Regions from separate parts of the Polaribacter staleyi genome, predicted to be linked through region 1. Evidence: riboswitches for the same ligand, from Rfam matches in the RefSeq annotation. Region 1 holds a riboswitch; the other holds the start of a gene.

Evidence for each region. A riboswitch is a leader RNA that binds a small molecule or an ion and turns the genes downstream of it on or off. The one in region 1 is predicted to bind S-adenosylmethionine.
Region 2: it holds a riboswitch for S-adenosylmethionine, as region 1 does, so the genes downstream of both, WHD07_RS01655 (Na+/H+ antiporter NhaC family protein) here and WHD07_RS14955 (O-acetylhomoserine aminocarboxypropyltransferase/cysteine synthase family protein) in region 1, are expected to answer to the same signal.

The regions. Positions count from the first base shown of each region.
Region 1 is NZ_CP150665.1:3,591,238-3,602,308, forward strand. It holds gene WHD07_RS14925 (SusC/RagA family TonB-linked outer membrane protein) at 1-814, shown strand, start outside; gene WHD07_RS14930 (RagB/SusD family nutrient uptake outer membrane protein) at 826-2,157, shown strand; gene WHD07_RS14935 (FadR/GntR family transcriptional regulator) at 2,313-3,014, shown strand; gene WHD07_RS14940 (MFS transporter) at 3,034-4,323, shown strand; gene WHD07_RS14945 (SDR family NAD(P)-dependent oxidoreductase) at 4,365-5,129, shown strand; gene metK (methionine adenosyltransferase) at 5,327-6,583, opposite strand; SAM riboswitch class I at 7,036-7,147, shown strand; gene WHD07_RS14955 (O-acetylhomoserine aminocarboxypropyltransferase/cysteine synthase family protein) at 7,273-8,547, shown strand; gene thrA (bifunctional aspartate kinase/homoserine dehydrogenase I) at 8,653-11,071, shown strand, end outside.
Region 2 is NZ_CP150665.1:441,366-452,436, forward strand. It holds gene WHD07_RS01630 (SDR family NAD(P)-dependent oxidoreductase) at 1-563, shown strand, start outside; tRNA gene WHD07_RS01635 (tRNA-Thr) at 770-843, shown strand; tRNA gene WHD07_RS01640 (tRNA-Tyr) at 901-982, shown strand; tRNA gene WHD07_RS01645 (tRNA-Tyr) at 1,115-1,196, shown strand; gene WHD07_RS01650 (alkene reductase) at 1,622-2,716, shown strand; gene WHD07_RS01655 (Na+/H+ antiporter NhaC family protein) at 2,810-4,117, opposite strand; SAM-I-IV-variant riboswitch at 4,167-4,266, opposite strand; gene WHD07_RS01660 (hypothetical protein) at 4,488-7,127, shown strand; gene WHD07_RS01665 (RDD family protein) at 8,137-8,949, opposite strand; gene WHD07_RS01670 (stage II sporulation protein M) at 8,972-9,937, shown strand; gene WHD07_RS01675 (hypothetical protein) at 9,937-10,653, shown strand; gene WHD07_RS01680 (DUF4350 domain-containing protein) at 10,650-11,071, shown strand, end outside.

The DNA of each region.
Region 1 (11,071 bases):
TGGTAACTTTTCTACAGTGAATACAGAAATTACAGATTTAGATGGTTTAGATGAATTACCTAGACAAGCAGTAGGTCAATCTGGTAGAGATGTAGTATTTAGAAATTATGTTGGAGGTCAAATTGGTGAAATGTGGGCATTAGAAACTGCAGGACAAGTTGAAATGAAATACCTAGAAGATGGTACAAGAAATCCAAATAATACTACTGGAGAATATTATGTTGTAGATCAACAAGCACCTGGAGAACCAGGATATGGTGAAATTGATAAAACAAGAACAGTAGAAGAGGGTGGAGATTTAATTAAAGCAGGACAAAATACACCAGATTTTTATTGGGGGTTGAATAGTTCTATGAACTACAAGCAATTTGATATGTCTTTACAATTTCAAGGAACAGTTGGTGGAGAGGTTTACAATGTAGATCCTTACTATTACGGTTCTCAATGGGGAGGTAGATTAGTAGATGGTTTTAAAGACGCAGAAGGTCGTGCAGTACACAATGGTATGTTTGTTAAAGGAGCAAAAGATAATTTAGATGCAAATATTCAAGACGCTTCTTATTTAGCTTTAAGAAATATTACAATTGGTTATACTTTTAAAGAAGAGTTAGTAGAAAAAATAGGTTTAAGTTCTGTTCGTTTATACGGTGCTGCTACTAACTTATTGTACATAATGGCCGATAATTATACTTCTTATAACCCAGAAGGTATAGAAACAACAGGAGATTATAACGGTCCTACAACATCTGGTTTCCAAGTAGGAGCTAGTCCAGTTGTAAGAAGCTTTACGTTAGGTTTAAATCTTAACTTTTAAAAAAAGAAAAAATGAGAAAAATAAATATATTAGTAATAGGATTAATGTTGGCTATCTCAGCATGTTCAACAGACTTAGATCAATTGCCTTCAAATATACCTGAAGCAGATTCTTTAACAGATTTTGAAGGAGTTTTAAATTCTGCTTATAATTATCAAACAGGCTCTGCTACACCATTAGGAGTAATGGGGGACTTTAGAGCAGATAATGCTCAGTTTGATGAATCTCCACACAATTCATTTGCATCATTTAATGGAGATGTATTATCTATGGAAGGTGATTTTTTCCAACCTTTTTATGCCTCTTTATATAAATCTATATTAAGTGCGAATATTGTTATTGAAAAATCATCTGATAATATACATATTGGTGAAGCTAAGTTTTTAAGAGGATTAGCATATTTTAAATTAGTAAAAGTTTTTGGAGATGTAGCTATTAATTTATCAGCAGAACCAAGTACAACAGATACTTCAATATTAAAAAGACAGCCGGCTGCAGATGTTTATAGTCAGATTATTTCTGATTTAATGGATGCAAAAGATGCTTTAAGTAATAGTGGGCTTTCTACAGGAAGAGCGTCTTCAATTGCTGCTCAAGGATTGTTAGGTAAAGTATATATGCAAATGGGAGATTTTGTAAATGCAGCACCTCATTTAGCAGCTGTTGTAAACGGTGCCGATGCTGCTGGATTAGAATTAATGCCAAACTTTGCTGATGTTTTTGGTCCAGGTTCTGATTTAAACAAAGAGATAATATTTGCAACTCAAATATCTGGTTCTATAGCAATAAGTGATTATAGTGGTTCTACATTTACATTATGGAGTAATGGAGGTGACACAAAATCAAATGAAGATCCAATTACCGCAGACTTAGCAGCTGCTTTTGATAATGCAGGAGATGTTATTAGAAAAAACGCAACAATATCTGTACCTCCTTTGTCTACTTATAGAGTTGGTGTTAAATATGGTTCTGCAGCTGCAGATCAAGATTTTATAGAACTGAGATTAGCAGATGTTATATTACTATATGCAGAAGCTTTAAATGAGAATACAAATACTCCTGCAGCAAGAGCATTAGCTTTAATCGAATTAAACAAGGTTAGAACTAGAGCAGGATTAATAAATGCTGTAGCAGCTAGTCAACAAGAACTTAGAATAGCTATTGCTAACGAAAGAAGATTAGAGTTTGCATTAGAAGGTCAAAGATGGTTCGATTTAGTTAGAACAGGAACTGTTGATGCAGAAATGGGAAAAACAATTAATAGCAATTACTATGTATTTCCAGTTCCAACTTCAGAAATTTTTGCAAGTGAAGGAGTAATTACACAAAACACTGGTTACTAGGGTAATTAACAAAGTATTTAATTTTGCTGGTATTTTTTGCCAGCAAAATTAAAATACAATTTATGTATATCATTAAGTTCAACAAAAGAGATTTGTTTTTTATATATTTACGCGGTCAAACTGGTTAACCAGTTCTGTTATTAAAAATCTAGAATATGAAGTTAGAAGTGCTTACAAAAAATGAAAATCAAAAGGTTCAAAAGGAAATTATTATTGGTATCCGGGATTTAATTAATTATAAAAATTTAGAACCGGGAGACAAGTTACCCTCTGAAAGAATGCTTTCCGAAAAATTTAATGTAAGTAGAAGTAATGTAAGAGAGGCAATTCATAGATTAGAGTTTTATGGTTTGTTAAAATCTAGACCACAAAGTGGAACTTTTGTAGCCAATATAGGTGTTACTGCCTTAAACGGAATGATTGAAGACATTATAAGGTTAGATGAACCAGAATTTAAATCTCTTGTTGAAACAAGAATATTATTAGAATTAAAAACATCAAGATTAGCTGCTTTAAGAAGAACTGAAGGCGATTTGCTTAAATTGAATGAAGCCCTTGAAGCATATAAAACAAAAGTAATAAACGGAGAAGATGCTGTACAAGAAGATTTATTGTTTCATTTAGCAATTGCAAAAGCAAGTGGTAATAGCACAATGAATACGTTTATGCTAATTATTACGCCAGAAATTATTACAAATTTCAAGAAACATCATGTGTGTGATGCAGACTTAGCACAAAGAGGAATCAGTGATCATCAAGCTATTTTTGATGCCATCAAAGAAAAGAATCCTCAACTAGCAAAACAAAAAATGAAAGAGCATTTTAAAGAGCTCTATATGTATTGTTATAACGTCTAACATAAATAAGTATATAAATATGAAAGTAAAAGGATTAAGGTGGTTTATTATAGGACTTATCTTTATAGCAACTGTAATCAATTATATTGATAGAAGTGCATTAGCAATTATGTGGGGAAGTAATGACCAGCCAAATTCAATCTCTGGTTCATTAGACCTTACAAAAAGTGATTATGGTTTAATTTTAAATATTTTCATGGTGTTTTATGCACTAGGACAATTATTTTCTGGTAAACTATTTGATAAAGTTGGAACAAGAATTGGTTATGTAATTAGTATTGGTGTTTGGGGGCTATCTTCTTTTCTTCACTCTACTGTTCGTGGTATTGTAGGACTTACATTCTTTAGAAGTACATTAGGTCTTTCTGAAGCTGGTAACTGGCCAGGGGGAGTTAAAAGTAATGCAGAATGGTTTCCTATTAAAGAACGTGCCATTGCACAAGGATTATTTAATGCCGGTGCTTCTATTGGTTCGGTAATTGCGCCGCCATTTATTGCTACATTATATGTTGCTTTTGGTTGGAGAACTAGTTTTATGGTAGTGGGGTCTTTTGGTTTACTTTGGATTATTCCTTGGTTATTAATTAATAAAGCAGGACCAAAAAAACACCCTTGGATTACTCCAGAAGAACAAAAATATATTTCAGAAGGTCAAAGTCAAGCAGATCAAAATGCAACAGCAGATACAAAAGGTAAAAGCTTAAAAGAAATTCTTTCTCATAGAGAATCTTGGGCAATTGTTGTAGGGCGTTTCTTTTTAGAACCAATTTGGTGGTTATTTGTAGGTTGGATGCCTCTTTACTTGGCAGATGTTTACGGTTTTAATGTAAAAGAAGTGGGTATGTTTGCTTGGGTGCCTTATGTAGGTGCTGCTCTAGGTAGTATTGCAGGTGGATATGTCTCAGGACAAATTATATCAAAAACAAATTCAATTGATAGAGGAAGAAAATTAACAATATTAATTGGTGGAGTTATCATGTTCTTAGGCTTAGTTGCTACAGTGTTATTTGGTGATTCGCCAGAGCGTTTTGTTGCAATTGTATTTTTTGTATTATTTGGTTTTCAGTTTGCAATTGGTAACGTACAAACATTACCAAGTGATTTATTTAGCGGTAAATCTGTAGGATCATTAGCTGGTTTAGCAGGTATGGTTGGTGTGTTTTCTGTAATATTGATGAACTTTTTAGTGCCAATAATTCAAGAAAAATTTTCTTACACGCCAATATTTGTTGCTATTGCTGCATTTGTGCCATTAGGTTTAGGAGCCATTTATTATTTCGCACGAGAAATAAAATCAGTAGAAGAATAAAGAATAAAAATTAATAAAAACAATAATTATAATATAAAGTCATGAGTAAAATAGAAAATAAAGTTGCTGTAATTACAGGAGCTACAGGAGGAATAGGTTTTGCAGTTGCAAAAAGATTAGGAAAAGATGGTTATACTGTAATTTTAAACGGTATTGAAGATGAAGCAGGAGCTGAAAGAGTTAAGGAATTAACTGCAGAAGGAATAACTGCTGAGTATTATGGTTTTGACGTTACTAAAGATGAAGAAGTAACAGCAAACATTACTAAGATTGGTGAAAAATATGGTAAAATTGATGTTTTAGTTAACAACGCTGGTGGTTTAGGTGGTAGATCTAGATTTGAAGAAATGACTACTGAATTTTACAGATTTGTTATGGCTTTAAACCTTGATTCTGCATTTTTTGCATCTAGAGCAGCTATTCCATTTTTAAAGAAAAGTGAAAATGCATCTATCATAAACTATACATCTAACGCAGCTTGGAATGCAGGTGGACCAGGAGCTGGAATTTATGGAACATCTAAAGCAGGTGTACATGCAATAACAAGAGCTTTGGCAAAAGATTTAGCAGAATATGGTATTAGAGTAAACGCAGTATCTCCAGGTACAATTGATACTCCTTTCCATGCTCAAATTAAAGCTACTAAACCAGAAGTGTTTGCTTCTTGGGCTAATAGCATTATGTTAGGTAGATTAGGTCAACCAGAAGATGTTGCAGGTGTTGTAGCTTTCTTAGCAAGTAAAGATGCTGCTTTTATTACTGCAGAAACTATCCAAATTGGTGGTGGTCAAGCATTAGGTATCTAAAAAGAAGTTTTTTATTGGATTTAATATTTATTAAAACCGTTTTGTAATTTTTTACAAAACGGTTTTTCCTTTTTAGAAGTTCTACTGTTTGTCTTTTTGATGCCCTTTAAAGGGAATTAGAATAAGCATGAAAGGAAAATAAAAAAGCCTTTAGAAAATGAATTCTAAAGGCTTTTTTTATTTTAATACAGAAGTTTCTATAATTTAAAAGCTTCTTTTATAGCGTCTACATAATCTAGTTTTTCCCAAGTAAAAGTTTCTACTTCCTCAGAAATAGTTTCTCCCATTGGGTTTGTAAATGTAACTGTTTTTACTTCTGGTGTTCTACCCATGTGACCATAAGCAGCAGTTTCAGAATAAATAGGTGATCTTAATTTTAAACGTTTTTCAATAAAGTAAGGACGCATATCAAAAATAGATTCTACTATTTTACTAATTGCTCCGTCAGATAAATCTACGGTTGCAGTACCATAGGTTTCAACATTAATACTTGTTGGTTTAGCAACACCAATTGCATAAGAAACTTGTACTAAAACTTCTTTACAAAGTCCGGCAGCAACCAAGTTTTTAGCAATGTGTCTTGTTGCATAGGCTCCAGATCTATCTACTTTAGAAGGATCTTTTCCAGAAAAAGCTCCACCACCATGTGCACCTTTTCCTCCATACGTATCTACAATAATTTTTCTTCCTGTTAAACCAGTATCTCCATGAGGTCCACCAATTACAAAAACACCTGTTGGATTAATATGATAAGTAATGTTATCTGTAAATAATTTCTGAATATGAGCAGGTAATTTAGCAACCACTCTAGGAATTAAAATTTCAACAATGTCTTTTTTAATTTTTGCTAACATCACATCATCAGACTTGTCAAAATCATCATGTTGTGTAGAAATTACGATAGCATCAATTCTTTGCGGCACGTTATCGTCAGAATATTCTATAGTAACCTGACTTTTAGCATCTGGTCTTAAGTAAGGGATATCTTTGTTTTCTCTTCTTAATGCAGCTAATTCAATTAATAATCTATGAGACAATTCTAACGCTAAAGGCATATAGTTTTCTGTCTCATCAGTTGCGTAACCAAACATCATTCCTTGGTCTCCTGCACCTTGATCTTCTGGGTTTGCTCTATCAACACCTTGGTTAATATCTGGAGATTGCTCATGTATAGCCGATAAAACTCCACAAGAGTTTCCGTCAAACATATAAGCTCCTTTTGTGTAACCAATTTTGTTAATTACATCTCTAGCAATTTTTTGAACATCTAAATATGTTTTAGATTTTACTTCTCCGGCTAAAAATACTTGACCTGTTGTTACCATTGTTTCACAAGCAACTTTACTTGTTTTATCAAATGCTAAAAAGTTATCGATTAAAGCATCAGAAATTTGATCTGCAATCTTGTCTGGGTGTCCTTCAGAAACACTTTCTGAGGTAAATAAATATGACATAATAAATCTTCTTTTATAGTATTAAAAATGATTCCTTAATGCATAGCAAAAAGGGTTCTTTAAAATTTGTCTATCCTGTGTAAACAGGAATAAAGAAAAATAAAAAGAGATTGCATTGGTCGCTAAAAGTAGTAGAAAATTACTGCTTTAGCATTTTTTGTTTCGGCAGATAAAAAAAATCTGCGTCAGAGGTTGCAATCAGTTCAAATTTTTCCTCTTAAATTCTTTGCAAAGTTACATTATAAATTTACATATCATAACTTTTCATAATAATATTTTATTATGGTATTATCAATAAAATAGAACAGGCTGTTTATAATTTATTTGATAAAGATAAAACAGCGTCTTTTTATGTGATATTTCTATTTATTTAAAAATAAATTGATTTTTACTTGGATATTAAATTTTTCTAAGCATATATTTGCATTCACGAAGTTCAATAACTTATTGAAATGTTATCAAGAAAGGCGGAGGGATTAGACCCATTGAAACCTTAGCAACCCTTTAGCAATAAAGAAGGTGCTACATTCTACCCAATTATTTTTACGATTGGATAGATAACAAAAACGAAATTTCCTGTTCTGGAAAGTTCAATTTTCTTAATAACATTTTTCTAGTAAGTACATCAACAAAGTTGATGCATTTGACTTTTGGTTTAATCATTTATTAACTCAAAAAAAAATAGAAAAATGAGTACGTACAAATTAGCAACAAACGCATTACATGCAGGACATGATGTAACACAAAATGGAGGAACAAGAGCAGTTCCTATTTATCAAACATCATCATATGTTTTTAACAACTCAGAACATGCTGCAAATCTTTTTTCATTAAAAGAATTAGGATTTATTTACACACGTTTAAATAACCCAACAAACCAAATTTTACAAGATCGTTTGGCAGCTGTAGAAGGCGGAATCGGAGCGGTAGTTTTTGCATCTGGTACAGGAGCAATTGCAACAGGTTTGTTAACGCTTTTAAAAGCTGGAGATCATATTGTGGCTTCTAGCAGTTTGTATGGTGGAACCTATAATTTATTAAGTGTTACCTTACCAAGATTAGGTATTACAACTACGTTTGTAGATGCATCTAACCCAGCAGAGTTTAAAAAAGCTTTACAAGATAATACTAGAGCCTTTTTTGTAGAGTCTTTAGGAAATCCTAAATTAGATGTTTTAGATTTAGAAGCAATTTCTGTAGAGGCTAAAGCAGCTGAGGTTCCTTTTATTGTAGATAATACTGTGGCTACACCAGCATTATTAAACCCAATTAAACACGGAGCAAATATTGTAATTCATTCTTTAACAAAATATATTGGCGGACAAGGAACGTCTTTAGGAGGTGCTATTATTGATGCTGGTACTTTTAACTGGGCAAATGGTAAGTTTCCAGAATTTACAGAGCCTTCTGCAGGTTACCATGGTTTAAAATATCATGAAGCTCTAGGTGCAGCAGCGTTTACTTTTAAATTAATTTTAGAAGGTTTACGTGATTTTGGTGCAGCTTTAAGTCCAACAAACGCTTTTAATATCATTCAAGGTTTAGAGACTTTACCAGTTAGAATTAAACAACATTCTGCAAATGCATTGGCATTAGCTACTTGGTTAGAAGTGCAAGAAGAGGTGGCTTGGGTAAATTACCCTGGTTTAGCTAGCAGTAAATACAAAACGTTAGCAGATAAATATTTGCCAAAAGGGCAAAGTGGTTTGGTAACTTTTGGTGTAAAAGGAGGTTTTGAAGCAGCTAAAGTAATTGCAGATACTACAAAAGTATTTTCTTTATTAGCTAATATTGGTGATACAAAATCATTAATTATTCATCCAGCTAGTACAACACATCAACAATTAGATGAGGCTGCACAAGCAAGTGCAGGTGTTAGTCAAGATTTAATTAGATTGTCTGTTGGTATAGAAGATTTAGAAGATTTAAAAGCAGATTTAAAAGCAGCTTTTTCAAAAATATAATAAATAGGTCTCTTTGAGTGCAGTCGAAAGGTTGTTTTTGTATTAGAACAAATGAGTTCTTGACTGCGCTCTAACAGACACATAAATTTAAAATTTAGCCAATAATTGAAACATCAACTAGAACATATCAAAATAAAAGATTTTACCACAGAAACGGGTGCTTTAATTTCTGAAATGAACTTGAGTTATCAAGTTTTTGGTCAAGAATTAGGAGATGCTCCTATTATTTTAATCAACCATGCATTAACAGGTAATAGTGATGTTGCTGGTAAAAATGGTTGGTGGGTTGATATTGTTGGTAAAGATAAGGCTATAAATACAGATGTTTATACCATTTTATCTTTCAATATTCCTGGAAATGGGTTTGATGGTTTTTTGATTGATAATTATAAAGATTTTATAGCAAGAGATGTTGCGAGAATTTTTTTACAAGGATTATCAGTCTTAAAAATTGATAGACTATTTGCTTTAATAGGCGGGTCTTTAGGAGGCGGAATTGCTTGGGAAATGATGGTTTTAAATACCAAATTAACCAAACACTTTTTGCCAATTGCAACCGATTGGAAATCTACAGATTGGTTAATTGCAAATTGCCAGATTCAAGAACAGTTTTTAGTAAATTCTAGTAATCCTGTTCATGATGCTCGTATGCATGCAATGTTGTGTTATAGAACACCAGAATCTTTTAAAGAACGTTTTCATCGATCAAAAAAAGATAATTCAGATATTTTTGATGTAGAAAGTTGGTTGTTGCATCACGGTAAAAAGCTGCAAGAACGGTATCAATTATCGTCTTATAAATTAATGAATCAATTATTAAAAACAATTGATGTTACGGTTGGGGGAAAAAAAGATATTGAAATTTTAGATAAAGTGAATGCTAATATTCACATTATTGGGGTAGATTCTGATTTATTTTTTACTGCGGAAGAAAACAGAGAAACGCATAAAAAGTTAGCATTAACAAAAGATAATGTTACGTATAATGAAATAAACTCTGTGCATGGTCATGATGCTTTTTTAATGGAATATGACCAATTACAGAAAATTATTGAGCCTATTTTTAATAAGGATTATAGAGAAAAGAAGATGAAAGTTTTAAAATTTGGAGGAAAATCTTTAGCCAATGGCAAAGGATTAGAAAATGCAATAGAAATTATTGCAAGTAAATATAAAGCCGGTATAAAAATTACAGTTGTTGCTTCTGCAAGAGGGAATTCGACAAACGAGTTGGAAGCTATTTTAGATAAGGCGGCATCAAAAAAAGAATATAAAACCAAGTTTGATAAGTTTAAAGAATATCAACTAGCACCAAATAGTACTGTTGATTTTTCTCTTGAATTTTCTAAATTAGAAACCATTTTTGAGGGAGTTTCTTTGTTGGGTGATTATAGTCAGAAAATTAAAGATGAAGTTTTAGCGCAAGGCGAACTATTATCTGTAAAGTTATTGGCAAGTTTATTAGAAAAAGAACAAATTTCTGCAAATGCAGTAGATTCTAGATCTTTAATTATTACGGATGAAAATTTTGGAAATGCACAACCTATTACAGCGGTTTCTAAAGAAAATGTAATTAGTTATTTTAAAGAGCATGACAAGATTATTAATATTGTTTCTGGTTTTATTGCATCAAACAAAAAAGGAGAAACCACTACTTTAGGTAGAAATGGTAGTAATTATACAGCTGCTTTATTAGCAAATTATTTAGATGCAGATGAGTTGCAGAATTACACACACGTTAGCGGTATTTTTACGGCCAATCCAGATTTAGTAGCAGATGCTAAAAAAATAGAACAATTATCGTTTTCTGAAGCGAATGAATTGGCTAATTTTGGAGCAACTATTTTACATGCAAAAACCATTATTCCTTTATTAGAGAAAAACATCAATCTTAGAATTTTAAATACATTTAATAAAGAAGATAAAGGAACTTTAATTACGGCAGAATCATCTGCAAAGGGTATTAAATCTATTTCAACGATTGAAAACGTTGCTTTGTTGAATTTTGAAGGTAGAGGTTTGTTAGGTAAAGTTGGTGTTGATGCACGTATTTTTAAAACTTTAAGTGATAGAAATATTAGTATTAGCATTATTGCACAAGGTTCTTCAGAAAGAGGAATCGGTTTAATTATTGATGCGGATAAAGCACAAGAAGCAGTTGCAGCTTTAGAAAGAGAATTCGAAAATGATTTTTATTCGCAAGATGTAAATCATATTTCTATTGTAAATAATGTGGCTGTAATTTCTATTATTGGTCAAGATTTAAGTGAGTTTCATCATCCTTATAATGCCTTAATTAAAAACCAAATTGTGCCTGTTTTATTCAACAATACGGTAACAGGTAAAAATGTAAGTTTGGTGGTTAGAAAAGATCAATTGCATAAAGCCGTAAATGTAATTCATGGTCAGGTTTTTGGAGTGACCAAAAAAATAAACATTGCCGTTTTTGGAAAAGGTTTGGTTGGAGGAACCTTAATTGATCAAATTATAGAAAACACACAATCTGTTTTAGAAAGAAGAAAAC
Region 2 (11,071 bases), 1.2 Mb from region 1:
TACTAATCAATAATGCAGGAATTTTTAAAACGAAAGAGGTTCAGAATAAAAACGGATTAGACATTAGAATAGTGGTAAATTACTTAGCACCTTATGTGTTAACGAATGCCATATTAGAAAACATAAAACAATCCGAAGCACCCAGAATTATCAATTTAAGTTCTGCGGCACAAGCACCAGTTTCTGAAGCTGTTTTAATAGGGAAGGAGCAAGATTCAGCAAATAGCACCTATGCACAAAGTAAATTAGCATTAACCATGTGGAGCTTTCATTTAGCGAAACAAGAGCCTAAAATTACGGTTATAGCAGTTAATCCTGGTTCATTATTAAACACGAAGATGGCTAATGAAGCTTATGGACAACATTGGTCTCCTGCAGAAAAAGGAGTGGATATCTTATTAGATTTAGCATTGTCTGATGACTATAAAAATGATTCAGGTAAGTATTTTGATAATGATAAAGGGGATCCAAAAGGTTATTTTGCACCAGCGCATCCAGACGCTTATGATACACGAAAAAGACAACATTTATTACAAATAACAGATGCACTAATTGGTGTATAAGGTTTTACGAGTTTTTAGTAAAATATGTTTTTTTACAATTTTCATTAAAATTACTGAAAATCAAGTGTTTGAAAAACAACCAACTTCTACCCAATATACAGTCTAAACAAAAAGTTGAAAAAAAATATAATTTTTTAAGTTGATTTATTAAAACTTTGTATATTCGCAAGCCATTAGAAATAATGGGTTGTTTTTTACAACAAAAAGCCGATGTAGCTCAGCTGGCTAGAGCAGCTGATTTGTAATCAGCAGGTCGTGGGTTCGAGTCCCTCCATCGGCTCTAAAAAACAACAAATTACGAAAGTAATTTAGAGGTTCATTAAAATAGTAAATTACAGGGGAGATACTCAAGCGGCCAACGAGGACGGACTGTAACTCCGTTGACTACGTCTTCGCAGGTTCGAATCCTGCTCTCCCCACAATTTACACTTTAACGATAACATTAAATAACTACTTCTAAATTATAACTAGTAAAAATAAAGCCAACTAGCGGCTTTAAAAATAATAAATTACGCCAGTAATTTTGATGTTCATTAAAATAGTAAATTATAGGGGAGATACTCAAGCGGCCAACGAGGACGGACTGTAACTCCGTTGACTACGTCTTCGCAGGTTCGAATCCTGCTCTCCCCACAATTTACCTACATAATGATATAAAAACTAAACTCCTTTTAATTTTTTACGATACCCGCTTAAATATACTATCATTTGTTTTATGCTTAAATAGTAATTAGAACATTCTATTTAAAATTATGAAGGATCTTGAAATTACTATTACTGTTAAAACTATTCTTAAAAAAAGAGAAAACCTAAAATAAGATATAGACTTAATGTAAATTTGTACTCATTAACACCTGTTGTGTATTTTGATGAAATTCCAGTCTATTCGAGTGAATTTTACGATTGCAATGCGTAAAATTTGTATCAAGAATAGGTATTTTAAGTTATTAAATTGTTCTCGATACAATTTTTCGTCCCTCAAAACACTCGAACTGACATTGTAGCGTTTAAAAAGTTAAAATACATAACAGATTCATTAACAATTAATACATTATAAAATGAGTAAACAACTCTTATTAACTCCATATAACAAGAATTTAAATTTAAAAAACAGAATCGTTATGGCACCAATGACGCGTAGTCGTGCAGATAACGAAGGTAAAGTAGCAACCGACGAGTTACAAGGCTTGTATTATGAGCAACGTGCTTCGGCTGGTTTAATTATTACAGAAGGTTCTCAAGTATCTAAACAAGCCGTTGGGTACATTAATACTCCCGGAATATATACTGATGCGCAAGTAGAAGGTTGGAAAAAAGTAACCAAGCGTGTACACAATAAAGGCGGAAAAATATTTATTCAACTTTGGCATGTTGGACGTATCTCTCATCCAGATTTTCATAATGGAGAATTGCCAGTTTCGGCTTCGGCCTTAAATCCTAATTCAAAATCATTTACTCCAGAAGGTTTTAAGGATACCGTTACTCCAAGGGAAATGACGATTTCTGATATTAAACAAACTGTAGAAGATTTTAAAAATGCAGCAGCAAATGCAGTAAAAGCAGGTTTTGATGGTGTAGAAATTCATTCTTCAAATGGATATTTGTTTCAACAATTCTTTAATGGAAGCTCTAATAAAAGAACAGATATTTATGGAGGAAGTATTGAAAACAGGGCTCGTTTTTTCTTCGAGGTTTTAGACGCTATGAAAGAAGTAATTCCGCAAGAAAAAATTGGAGTGCGTTTTAATCCCTCTTTAGATGGTTTATTCGGAATAACCATGGATAAAGATACCATTCCGACGTTCGAATACATTATAAAAAAACTTAACGATTACAATTTAGCCTACGTACATTTATCAGAACCGTTTACAGATGTTTCTAAAGTTCCTTTTGCAGTAACAGAAATAGCAAAACACTTTAGACCTTTATATAAGGGTACGTTAATGATTAACACAGCGTTTGATCAAGAAAAAGGAAACAAAGTCTTAGAAGCTGGCGATGCCGATTTAATCGCTTACGGAAAACCATTTATTTCTAATCCTGATTTAGTAGCGCGTTTTGAAAATAATTTAGAATTAGCAGCATGGGATCAAGACACGTTTTATACACAAGGAGCAAAGGGATATACAGATTATCCAAATGCTTCTAAATAATTTAAATAAGCAATATTCTAAACAAGGAATTTACTTCCTAGAATAGTATCAAATAAAAAGAGCATCTCAATTATTGAGATGCTGTTTTTATTTTTAATTAGAACCAAATCTTAGTGGTTTAAAGCTGATAAATAATAAGGTATATATAAATAACAATGCCAAATACCAGGTATTAGAAACTAAATCTAGGTAATCTATTTTTCCGTTAGCGAAACTTAAGATCATTAAAACCTGTGCGCCATAAGGTAAAAGTCCTTGTGTAATACAAGCAAATATATCTAATATAGATGCTGTTTTTTTATTGTCTAAACCGTACTCATCGTTAATTGTTTTTGCAATGGGACCAGAAATTATAATAGAAACCGTATTATTAGCAATTGCCATATTGATGGTGCTTACTAAAGTTGCAATGCCAAATTGAGCTGATTTTTTACTTTTTATAAGTGTCTTAATTTTTAGCAGTATAAAATCAATCCCTCCATTTTTTTTCACCAAAGCCGCTAATCCACCTGTAAGCAAGGATAATAAGAAAATTTCTGTCATATTTGTAAAACCAGTATAAGCTATTTTAGTAGCTTCAATAAGTGTAAAATCTCCATAGATTAAACCTAAAAAGATGCCAGAAAGAACACCTAATAATAAAGTTATAAATACATTAACACCTACTATAGATAAGGTAATCACCAATAAATATGGTACTATTTTTAGTACAGAATAATTATACGTTACAGTTTCAGTTGCTACCTCTTTTAATCCTAAACCTTGAATAATTAAGATTGCAATGGTAAATAACGCAGCAGGAACGGCAATTTTAATATTTTGTTTAAATTTATCACTCATTTTACAGCCTAAAGACTGAGTGGCAGCAATGGTGGTATCAGAAATTACAGATAGATTATCACCAAACATGCTACCGCCTAATAATGCGCCACAAAGTATGGGTAAGTCCATACTACTTTTATCTGCAATACCAATAACAATTGGTGCTAACGCAACAATGGCACCCACCGAAGTACCTGTAGAAACCGATAAGAAACCCGCAATTATAAAAATACCAAAGTAAATATATTGTATGTTAATATAATCTAACCCAAGACTTACAATAGCATCTACACTACCTGTAGATTTTGTAATGGTAGCAAAGGCACCTGCTAATAAATAGATTAAACACATGGTTAATATTTTATCATCTCCACAACCTTGTAACAGCGTTTTAATTTTAGAGTTTATAGATTGTCTAAACATTAAAAAGGCTACAATAATACCAACTATTACAGCAATGGGAGCAGGTAATGCATAAAAATCGTTTTGATAGATACCAACACCTAAAAACGTACATACAAATACGAATAAGGGAATTAATGCGCTAAATTTTGGAGTAATTGTGTTTGAATTTGCCATGTTACTTTTTTCTTTCTAAAAAGGACATAGCTGCTTATAAGTAGAATTATGAGTTAACATTGGTTCCAATTTATTGGCTTATCTATTTAGCACCTTGCTCGTTATTGCAGGTTGCTATCTCCTTTTTTTTGAGATTCTTGATAATTAATTTAAGAGCGCAAAATTAGTGTATAAATGGATAGTTATGTCTTTAAAAGCGTTAAAATTTTATGAAATTTAAATAGTATGATTTTAAGTGGTTAAGCTATTACTTTTACTTAATGACAATAGGAGTGATGTGTCAAATGTGTATGGAATGTATTTAATTAATGATTTTTTTAGGCAATTACTTCTATTTAAACCCTTATATTTATATTCATAAAAAATGAAAATGGAAGAAAGAGTAATTTATAAATGTTTTATTTCATCACCTGGTGATTGTGGGGAAGAAAGAAATATTACAGAAAAAGTAATTGGAAAACTTAATAAAGGAATAGCTAAACATTTAAAAATAAATTTTGAAACTTTTAAATGGGAAAACGATGTTCTACCTGATATGGGTAAAAATGGACAAGAAATAATAGATGATTCAGTTGAAAAATCTAATTATGATATTTTTATAGGTATAATGAGATATAGATTCGGAACTCCTACAAAAATTGCAGGTAGTGGAACTGAACATGAATACATCAAAGCTTTAGAAAAAAAGTCTAATAATTCTTTACCTAAAATAGTTTTCTTTTTTAACAATGAAAATGTAAACCCAAAAGAACTTGATTTTATACAATATAATAAAGTCCAAGAATTTAAAAAAAAGATAGGAACAAATGGTTTATATATAGATTATGAAGGTGTCATAGAATTTAAAAAAGAGTTAGAAAGGGTTTTAGAATTATTTATAAAAGGGCTTTCAACTAAATTTCAATCTAAAGAAGTTGTTGAGACAATTGATAGAATTAGAGTTAAACTAGATGATGACTTAAAAAAGTCTTTAAAATCATTTAACGAAGATGCTCCAATATGGATTGAACCTATAATTAGTAAATCTAATAACATATCAAAAAACCCTACTAAAAATATTGAAAATAATATTGATCTTTCTGAAATTTTAAACAATACAAAAAACTTAATAATAAAAGCACCTTCTGAATTTGGTTTAACATCATTAGCTCATTATCTAAAACTAGAAGCTTGGAAAATTGGAAAAACATTTGTTTATATAGATTCAAAGTTAACCAAGAAACATAAAATAGTAAAAAATATAGAACAGATTATTACCAATGATTATTTAAAAAATAGAGAAAATATTGATTGTATAATTATAGATTCTATATGTTTTGAAGAATCTGGTACTTTAAAAATGATTAAAAATGTTTCAGATAACTTTAAAGAAATCCCTATAATTATACTTAATACAATAGGAAACGATTTGTTTTTGACAACTAATGAAGATGAAGATGATGTGAAAATTAATAGGAGTTTTTTGACATATTATTTACTATCATTACCTCAAAGCGAAATAAGAAAAATTGTAAACCAATATATAATAAATAACTCTTTTAACGAAGACAATGATATATTATTAGACAAAGTTACAAATGATTTAGAAGTCTTAAATATTCACAGAACAGCAAAAAATTGTTTAGCTATATTAAAAGCTTCCTCAAAAATTGGAGTAGAACATTCTTCGGTAAATAGGACAAAATTATTAGATACTATTTTATCTATAATTTTTGAAGAATATGATATACCAACTTACAAGAGTAAAAAACCTGATATTAAAGACTGTACATATGTGTTAGGTTTTTTCTGTGAACTCCTTCTAAAAAGAAATGATTTTGAATTTTCAGAAGATTATTTTAAAAGAGAGTTACAAGATTTTTGTGAAGAAAATTATATTGATTTAGATTTGGATTATTTATTTCAAGTTCTAATTGATAATGCAATATTTGCGAAAAGAATTGATTTATATTTCTTTAAGAATGTATACTGGGTATTTTATTTTATAGCTCATAGAATGAATCTTAATTTAACGTTTAAAGAAGATATTTATAAAGAGAAAAGATATATTGATTTTCCTGAAATAATGGAATTTTATTCAGGTATTGATAGAAATAAAGAAGATGCTTTAAAGGTCTTAAAAGATGACATTAGAGAAACATTAGAGAGTGTTAAAGATAAAGTTAAAATACCTGGTAATTTAAATCCTTATAATTCTATTTCATGGGAACCAAATGTTGAAAGTTTAGAAAAAGAAGAAGAGAAAATAAGTAAAAATGTAATTTCTTCAGGGTTACCAGATGAGCTAAAAGATAAATATAATGATAAACATTATGATCAAGTAAGACCATATAATCAGGTTATTAATTCTGTTATGAAGGATTATTCTTTTAAAGTTTTAATGCGACAAATAACTGCTAGTTCAAGAGTTCTAAGGAATAGTGATTTTGTAGATTCTAACTTAAAAAAAGAATTTCTTGATGATATTTTAAGAGGTTGGAATGAAGTCTCTAAATTATTAATAATATTAACTCCAATATTAGCAGATAAAGGAAATGCTGCTTTTGAAGGAGCAAGATTTGAATTAAATGATGATGATTTTAATATAAGTAATAAAGAAGAGAAACGACTTAGAGTTTTACTGTCTGTACCTACAAATGTTGTTAGTTTTTTTAAAAATGATTTGTTTTCAAATAAAATGGGGCCTTTAATATGTAGTAAGGCTATAAATGAAAGTAATTCACTTTTAAAACATGAACTAATGCTACTTATAGCAAATGAGAGACCCAAAAATTGGAACATTATAATTGATAAGTATATAGTCGAACTAGATAAAAACTCTTTTTTCTTATCAGATATTGCAACAACATTAAAAGTACAATTTAATTACAATGTTACTGAAGTTAAAGATAGAAGAATATTAGGTAATCTAATGCATAAATGTAGAGCAAAACATTACTTTAAAACAAATAACCCTGACTTAAAATTAATTAATAGAGCTAGGAAAGATAATAGAAGTAAGCATTTTTGATTTGCTACTGACATAATATAATTTTGGCAAAACAATAGGAGAGTGGAACGTAATATTTTAGGGTGTTAGCAATACATATTCTTAAGTTTACCTATTTTATAATACCTCTAAAAATAGTCTTAAAAGTTAGAATCTATCATAAAATATAGAGAAACGAACCGTAATTGTTTCCAAAAATATATGTAAGTCTTGATTTTTTTGTTTCTTTTTTCATCAAGGAAAAAAAGAAAGTAATAAATGATTAATAGTAGGGATTATAATATCTATTTAACATAATATTAAAAGTACTAACCAAAAGAAACTTCAATAATAGTTCATAATAGAACAAGTGCATAGAATTTTATTTTTCTTAAAATTTATGCTCTTGTGGGAAGTTTACGAAAATGATATTAGAAAAAAATACTGACGGATTATTGTAGAATAACAGAATTTCATACAAACTAAAAATGTTAGCTTTTGTGCGGCTGCAAGCGTTGGAAAATTGTGTTTAAAAAAATTACTGCGTAGCATAATTATTTTTAAAAAGCAATCGAGCCTTTTTTGCAAGAGGCAATTTAATACTTCAACAAGTTCAGCACAGGCGCCATGGCGAATTATAGCTACAAATTATTATAGTTCGAATGTTTATTAGAATAGAGTATTTAAATAATATCATTTAATAATACCAAATACGAGATTCTACGAAAATATAATTGACACTTGTTGACGAATTTTAAAACAACCCCAAACTAATGTTTATTGGATGTTCAGAGCTTTCTGGGATATTTTACATAATAGAGAATTATAGCTACACAATTAGAATTCGAACTTGATAGCCGTAATTTCTTTTAACATAATATCTATCGATATAAGTCTAAAGACATTATATCTGATATTATGTGTAAATAGCCTGAAATACGGCTATACAGAAATCACTATATAAATGTACTATAATTTATATTATGTTAAATAGATTTTTTAACAACACTCCTTATCTATAATAACCACTATTAATTCTGAACATGAAAAATTACATATTCTGTGTGTAATAATTATAATCTTTTAAAACCACATCTATAAATTCGGTATCACTTTTATGAACAGATTTAATTCCGGTGACTTCTAAAATTTTAGAACGCAATTTTATTAAGGTTTTATAGTCACTAAATTTCTTAGCAGAACGAAACGTGTTTTTAATAATACGTGCATCATTATCAGACAATTTAATCACATTCGGATACGTGGGCACGTAGGTATTTGAAATATTTTCTAAAATGGTTTCAGAAAATTTCACATCATCCTTTAGGTAAATAACCACAGTATTGGCAATGATATCACCAAAACGTTGGTTATTATCGGTAAATAAAATTAAAAAGAAACCAATCATCTTTCCAAAGAAAAAAAGCAGCATCAATAAGGCTGTTTCACTATCTAAGCCTAATGAGGCAACGTACACAAACAACAAGGTAAATAAGTTAAAATCTACCATTCTTAAAAACCAACGCATCATAAAATCTGTGGTAGAAGGTTTAAAACCATCAATATTTATCACTTTTAAGTGTAGTAATTTCTTGCCTACTGTTTGTCCGTCTAACCATATTTCTGTGTACAAAGAATAAAATGTAATGGGTAAAAAAACCATTACATCTAATGCACGTATAGACCAAGAATCTCCGTTTACAGCGGTATCAAACATTTTAAAGTCTAAAAACTTGATTGCAAAATAGAGATATGCAAATTTAATTACATTGTCTAAACCAAACGCCAAGAGCCTTTGCCCCACATTTGCAAGGGTAAAATTGATGTTTACATTTTGTGCTGTTTTTATTTGGAGTCTTTTCATGCAATGTTTAAATTCGCTCGTAATGAGAGAGGTCGCTTTTATAAAGCAAAATAAAGAAAAATGGCTCGAATTTGAACAAGGTTTTTCAAATAAAGAGAAAAAAAGTCCAGATGACATTGCCAACCTGCATATAAAAATCATGAACGATTTGGTATATGCCCAAACTTACTACCCAAAAAGTAAAGTTACCGTGTATTTAAATAAGTTAGCAAAGTCTAGCTTTGACAAGGTGTACCACTCTAAAAGGCGTGATAAAAACGTGTTTTTATATTTCTTTTTTGATAAAGTACCACTACTCGCCTACCAATACAGAAAATATATTTACTTATCTTTTATTGTCTTTTTTGCCTGCTTTTTCATCGGTTTATTATCTACTTTAAATGATGCTTCTTTTGCACGTCAAATTTTAGGCGATAATTATATAGACAAAACGTTAGAAAATATAGAAAGTGGCGATGCCATGGCTATTTACAAAGGCGGTAGTAATTGGGGGAGTTTTATTGGTATTTACGATAATAACCAACGTGTAGGCCTAAATATGTTTCTATCTGGATTATTTATTGGAATAGGCACTGGTTTTTATGTAGTTTATAATGCCATTATGGTGGCGGTTTTTCAAGCATTTTTCTATCAAAATAACAGTTTGTTTGATAGTTTAAAAGGAATTTGGATTCATGGAACGTATGAGATTTTTGGAATGATTATAGAAGCTGCAGCAGGTTATATTGTTGGCGCAAGTATTTTATTTCCGGGAGCTTACAAACGTTTTGAGTCTTTTAAACGTGGCATGAAAGCTGGCTTTTATATCTTTATAAGCACCATTCCGTTTACCTTAATGGCGGCTTTTTTAGAAGGGTATATTACAAGATATTCTAATACAATGCCTACTATAATTTGTTTTGCTATTATTGGTTTTAGTTTGGCAACTATCAGTTATTACTACCTAATTTTACCTTTTAAGGTAGCTAATAAACACCATTTACGTTGATGAAAAAAAGAGTATTTCTTTTCTTACTTTTTTTTGCAACCATTGGTTTTGGGCAGATTAAAAATGATAGTCTTCTTCTTTTAGAAAAAGACACAATACACTATGAAAAAACCATTGAATTTTCTCAAAAAAGATCGTTTAACGAAAATTTAAAAGAAAAATACAACGATAAAGAGTTTGTATATACAGAAGAAGCAGAGAAAAAGGAAGATAAAAAAGAAGATTCCGCTGCAGGTGCTGCTATTGTAGGTGCTATCCTTTATTTTATTAGTAACATCTTTCCTTTTTTATTAGGTGCAATTATCATTTTTATCATTCTTAAAACATTCTTGGGTACAGATGCCAGTTTCTGGAACTTTAAACAAACAAAAAAGAAAGTTGCTAAAAAATTAGTTTACGAAGACGAAGATATTCATGAAACAGATATTGATGGCTTGTTACAAAAAGCCATTCATAGTAAAGAATACAGATTGGCAGTTCGGTATTACTATTTGTCTGTTTTAAAAGTTTTATCCAACAAGAAACTGATTGATTATCATAAAGATAAAACCAATTCAGAATACCTTTTTGAAATTGAAAATACACAAACCAGAACCGAATTTTCTTATTTATCGTATGTCTATTCGTATGTTTGGTATGGAGATTTCCCCATAGATGAAACCAACTTTAAATTGGCTGAAAACAAGTACAAATCTTTTAAAAACTCTTTAAAATGATGCTACTTCAACAGTTGAAAAAATACGCTCCGCTCCTCCTCTTTTTTGCATTAACAGGCTGTAATAAAACAGATTGGAATGAAAATTTTAAAGAAAAAGAGAAAAGTCCGTTTGGTAATTACATCATTTATAACGAAGCTTCAACACTTTTTAATAATGACCTCGTTACCTTATTAAAACAGAACATTTACGATTATTTATTGTTTAATTCGGTAGTTGATAGTTTAAAAAATAAAAATTATATATCTATAAAACACAGTGGATATAAATATACAAACGGAACCACAACAGAGCTTTTAAACTTTGTTGCCAAAGGAAATAATGTCTTTTTGGCTTTTAACAATTTTAGAGATACTTTAAAAACGTCTTTAAAGTTTACCACAAATAATTTAGATAAGGATGTTTATAAAGTAAAAGC